Linked DNA regions of Sphingobium yanoikuyae. The protein of the gene in region 1 binds, or shares a complex with, the protein of each later gene. Links are inferred from orthologs where the notes say so. Each region holds a gene or a part of one and is shown in the gene's direction. Other genes may lie near its edges.

The links.
Region 2: the proteins of dapF (region 1) and U0025_RS10305 are in contact, whole or in part, in a solved structure (PDB 5YGU), measured with the Escherichia coli proteins. The link is inferred for Sphingobium yanoikuyae from one-to-one orthologs.

What each region holds. Positions count from the first base shown.
Region 1 is NZ_CP139979.1:86,847-89,609, reverse strand. It holds dapF (diaminopimelate epimerase), read left to right. Parts: upstream 1-857; coding sequence 858-1,670; downstream 1,671-2,763. Other genes in the region: mtaB (tRNA (N(6)-L-threonylcarbamoyladenosine(37)-C(2))-methylthiotransferase MtaB), read left to right, coding at 1,673-2,763; U0025_RS00440 (threonine ammonia-lyase), read left to right, coding at 1-817. UniProt on the Escherichia coli protein: Involved in the succinylase branch of the L-lysine biosynthesis and in the biosynthesis of the pentapeptide incorporated in the peptidoglycan moiety. Catalyzes the stereoinversion of LL-2,6-diaminopimelate (L,L-DAP) to meso-diaminopimelate (meso-DAP).
Region 2 is NZ_CP139979.1:2,249,612-2,252,323, forward strand. It holds U0025_RS10305 (RNA pyrophosphohydrolase), read left to right. Parts: upstream 1-969; coding sequence 970-1,455; downstream 1,456-2,712. Other genes in the region: U0025_RS10300 (cryptochrome/photolyase family protein), read right to left, coding at 1-780; U0025_RS10310 (DUF481 domain-containing protein), read left to right, coding at 1,497-2,396; U0025_RS10315 (hydrolase), read left to right, coding at 2,438-2,712. UniProt on the Escherichia coli protein: Master regulator of 5'-end-dependent mRNA decay.

The sequences.
Region 1 (2,763 bases):
CGCCTATAACCGCCTCGCCCGGCTGAACGCTGCGGAACGGGCGGCGGGCGTCGTCGCCTGGTCCTCGGGCAACCATGCCCAGGGCGTCGCCTTCGCCGCCCGCCTGCTCGGCATTCCCGCCACGATCGTGATGCCGGCCGATGCCCCGGCGATCAAGACGGCCAACACCCGCGCGCTCGGCGCAGAGGTCGTCCCCTATGACCGCTTCACCCAGAGCCGTGAGGAAATCGCCACCGCCCTTGCAACCGAACGCGGCGCCACCCTCGTCCCCTCCTTCGACGATCCCTTCATCATCGCCGGCCAGGGCACGATCGGCCTCGAAATATTGGAGCAGGCCCAGGCCGTCGGCGCTGACCTCGCACAGATACTCGTCTGCTGCGGTGGCGGCGGGCTGGTCGCGGGCACGGCGACGGCGGTCAAGGCCGCCCGCCCGGACATCGCCGTCTATGCGGTCGAGCCCGCCGGCTTCGACGACACCGCCCGCTCGCTTGCCAGCGGCGTGCGCGAAAGCGTCTCGCCCGACGCGCGCAGCATCTGTGACGCGCTGCTGGCGCCCAGCCCCGGCGCGCTGACCTTCCCGATCAACCATGCCCTGCTGGCCGGCGGCCTGGTCGTCAGCGACGATCAGGTGCGCGACGCGATGCGCTTCGCCTTCACCATGCTCAAGCTGGTGGTCGAACCGGGCGGCGCAGTGGCGCTCGCCGCCCTGCTCGCCGGCCTCGCCCCGCCCACTGACGGCGCCACCGCCCTCGTCATCTCCGGCGCCAATGTCGATCCACAGGATTATGCCGCGATCATCGGCGGCCAGAACGCCTGACCGCTGGTCTTTTGCCCCGTCCCGCACTAAATGCGGCGCCATGATGAGCCGCTTTTCCAAGATGCATGGTCTGGGCAATGATTTCGTCGTGATCGACGCGCGCCAGGCGCCGGTCGCGATGACGGAGGCGCGCGCCCGCGCCATTGCCGATCGCCATGCCGGCATCGGCTGCGACCAGTTGATCGTCATCGGCGATGCGGAGGCCGGCGATCAGGCCGACGTATCGATGCTGATCTTCAATTCCGACGGCTCGGAAGTGGAAGCCTGCGGCAATGCCACCCGCTGCGTACCGCTGTTCGTCGGCAAGGACGTGCTGATCCGCACCAGGGCCGGGCTGCTCGACGCCAAAGGCGTGGACGGCGGCGCCAGCGTCGACATGGGGGCGCCCCGCTTCGACTGGGACGCGATCCCGCTTGGCTATCCGATGGACACGCTGACGATGTCGGCCAGCTGGGAAGACCTGCCCGCCCCGGCCGCCGTCAATGTCGGCAACCCGCATGTGATCTTCTTCGTCGAGGATCTGGACGCGGTGGATTTCGAACGGCTCGGCCCGCTGATCGAGCATGACCCGCTCTTCCCCGCCCGCGTGAACGTCAATTTCGCGCAGGTCGTCGGCCCGCAGCATCTGCGCCTGATCGTCTGGGAACGCGGCGCGGGCCTCACCCGCGCCTGCGGCACCGGCGCCTGCGCCACCGCCGTCGCGGCGATCCGGCGCAAGCTGATGGCCGGCCCGGTGACGGTCAGCCTGCCGGGCGGCGATCTGGAGATCGACTGGGCACCGGGCGGCACGATCCGCATGACCGGCCCCGCCACCCATGTGTTCGACGGCGAGGCGGACTGGGACCGCTTCTGACCGTGCCCGGTCCCGACATCATCACCCTGGGCTGCCGGCTCAACATCGCGGAAAGCGAAGCTATTCGTGAGATGGCCGGCGCACAGGACGACCTGATCGTCGTCAACAGCTGCGCCGTGACGGCCGAGGCCGTACGCCAGACCCGGCAGGCGATCCGCCGCGCCAGGCGAGACCGCCCCGACGCCCGCATCCTCGTCACCGGCTGCGCTGCCCAGACCGAGCCCCAGACCTTCGCCGCCATGGCGGAAGTGGACGGCGTGATCGGCAACCGGGAGAAGCTGGAGGCCGCCGCCTATACCCCGTCATCCCAGCGACCCGAAGGGCGGCGTCAGCCAACGCTGGGATCTCAGGCCGGATGGAGCGCCCTGTCGCAAGAGACCCCAGCTTTCGCTGGGGTGACGGAAGAAGAAGCGAAGGTCAACGTTTCCGACATCATGGCCGTGCGCGACACCGCGCCGCACATGGCCAGCGCCTTTGCCGAACATGCCCGCGCCTTTCTGGAGGTGCAGAATGGCTGCGATCACCGCTGCACCTTCTGCATCATCCCCTATGGCCGGGGGAACAGCCGCTCCGTCCCCGCCGGCGCGGTGATCGACAAGGCGAAGCAACTGGTCGATGCGGGCTATAGCGAGATCGTGCTGACCGGCGTCGACGTCACCAGCTATGGCCCCGACCTGCCGGGCAGCCCCTCGCTCGGCCAGCTTGTCGAACGGCTGCTGCGCCATGTCCCGGACCTGCCCCGACTGCGCCTCTCCTCGATCGACAGTGTCGAGATTGACGAGCGGCTGTTCGACCTCATCGCCCATGAGCCGCGCATGATGCCGCATCTGCATCTCTCGCTGCAGGCCGGCGACGACATGATCTTGAAGCGCATGAAGCGCCGCCATGCCCGCGCCGACGCGGTGCGCATCGTCGAGCGGGTGAAGGCCGCCCGCCCGGACATCAGCATCGGCGCCGACATCATCGCCGGCTTCCCGACCGAGGATGACGCCATGTTCGCCAACAGCCTGGCGCTGGTCGCCGATTGCGACATCGTCCACGGCCATATCTTCCCCTATTCGCCGCGCACCGGCACGCCGGCCGCGCGCATGCC
Region 2 (2,712 bases), 2.2 Mb from region 1 along the record:
GGTCGCGTCCCCCGGCGCCTGCGCCACCCGATGCCAGACCTTGGCGGGCGAAATTTCCCCGAAATGGAGATGCGGGGACAGGCGGGACGTTCCCTCCTGCGACGGCAGATCGCGCGCGACCGCATAGTCGCCGACCTCGCCCAGAAAACTGTCGAGATAGCGCTTTGCCCCTTCTTCGCCCGGTGACCAGTCGGCAGGGAAGCCGCTCGCCCAGTCCGGATCGCGCGGCAGCAGCGTCCAATCCTCCAGCCTGTCGCTAACCGGCCAGTGCGATGGCGCCGCGATCCGCTGCGGCGCTGGCTGTGGTGGCGCGGGTGGCATGTGCAGCATCACCGCGCGGAAAAAGGGCGTGTAGATGCGATAGGGCGTCCCGCCACCCGTCCGCACCGCCTCCACTGGCAATAGCAGTCCGCCGTCATGAAGCCGCAAGTCGATCTGCCTTGCGACCGCCTTTTCAGCATTGCGCCACCAGGGCTCATGATGGCGGATGGCATGCACGACCTGCGCACCACTTTCCTCGGCCACCTGCGCCAGAACATCGGCGCAGCGTCCGCGCCGCAGGATCAATCGCGAGCCCTTGGTCCCCAGTCGCTCGTCCAGGCTGGCAAGGCTGTGATGCAGCCACCAGCGCGACGCACCACCCATCGCCCATTGGCGCGGGCTTTCATCGTCAAGGATATAGAGCGGAATGACCGGGCCGGCCTGCGCGGCAGCGGCAAGCGCCGCCTGATCCGAGAGGCGCAGATCCTGGCGGAACCAGATTATGGTGGGGGATGGCATGATCGCCAAATGCCTGCCTAGTCCCCCGGTTCCAAATGAATTTTCCGCGCCCTTCCGGGAGATGACCTGCAAATCCGATGAATGTCGATTCGGCCAATGGACGCGCGCATCGCCGCCGCCTATTCTGGAACCCAATACACTAGCCATGGGTCGCCAACCGGCCATGGCTGCAGCGATGCAGGGGAAGACATGGCGTCGATGCCAGATAATGCAGAACTGAATTACCGGCCGTGCGTCGGGATCATGCTGGTCAACATGGCGGGCAAGGTCTTCGTGGGTCAGCGCCTCGATAATGTCGTGGAAGCCTGGCAGATGCCGCAGGGCGGGATCGACGAGGGCGAAGACGCCAAGGCGGCGGCGCTGCGTGAGCTGGGCGAAGAGACCGGCATCACGCCCGAACATGTCGAGATCATCGCCAAGAGCCGCGACGAGCATTTCTACGACCTGCCGCCCGAACTGATCGGCAAGCTGTGGGGCGGCAAATATCGCGGCCAGCGCCAGATCTGGTTCCTCGCCCGCTTCCTGGGCAAGGACAGCCATATCGACATCCAGACCAAGCATCCCGAGTTCCGGGAATGGAAATGGGCAGCGCCCGAAACGCTGCCGGAACTGATCGTGCCGTTCAAGCGCAAGCTTTACCGCGACATATTGCAGGAATTCCACGACTTGATCTGATGGGGGCTTAAAATCCCCGGTCGGTTCGCTATGACAGCGGGATGCGTCACTGTCTGGCTATCCTGCCCTTCCTCTTTGCCACCCAGGCGTGGGCCAATGCGCCCGCGCTGCTGCCGCCGTCCGTCCGCGAAATGCTGGAGGCGGCGATTGCCAATGGCAATGAGACGGAAATCGCGACCGTCGCCAAGATCGCCAAGCAGACCAATCCGCAATCGGCCGACCAGATCCAGCAGATGGTCAACAGCTGGAAGGAACGGACCAAGGCGACCCATGACACGGTGATTCGCGAAGCGCGCTTCACCGAATTATGGACCGGCAAGCTGGAGGCCGGCGGCTTCCGCTCGACCGGTTCGACGAGCGAAATCGGCATCAGCGCCGCGGCGCAGGTCAAGCGCGAAGGGCTGGAGTGGAGCCATAAGCTTAGCGCCACGGTCGATTATCGCCGCGCCAATGGCGTCACCTCGCGCGAACGCTACACCGCCAGCTATGAGCCGCGCTATCAGTTCGATCCGCGCGGATTCGCCTATGGCCTGACCCAGTTCGAACGCGATCCCTCGATCGGCTATGACGAGCGCTACACCGCCTCGGCCGGTATCGGTTACAAGGTGATCGTCAGCAAGCCGATCGACCTGTCGCTCGATGTTGGCCCGTCCGTCCGTCATGCCAAATATGTGATCGGGCCGCGCGAAACCAAGCTCGGCGCGCGTGCATCGATGGACCTGGCCTGGCGCCTGGCGCCCAATGTCACCTTCAAGCAGACCGCTGCAGGTTATGCGGAAACTGACGTATTTTCAGTCAATTCCCTGACACAGTTGCAAACCAAGGTGAGCACGCGCCTGTCCGCTGGCCTCTCCTATACGGTGCAGTATGAGTCGGAGACCCTGCTGTCCGCGCGCGACTTCGACACGCTCAGCCGCCTGACCCTCAGCTACGATTTCTGATCGGGGTGGAGCAGGCGCCCGCGCTCTGATAGACCTCCGGGATGAACGGCATCCACCCGCCCGTAACTGCCCCTGAAACCGCCCTGCTGGAACAGGCCGCCGCCGCGCCGATGCTGGCACAGGTCGAGGCATGGGCCAGCATCAACAGCGGATCGCGCAACCTGACCGGGCTCGCCGCCATGGCTGCCACGCTCGCCGACGCCTTTTCGGTGCTGCCGGGCGAGGTAGACTTGATCGACCCCGATCCGGTCGAAACCGTGGCGCCCGATGGGGGGATATCGGTGATCCGTCATGGTCAGCATCTTCGCCTGACCGT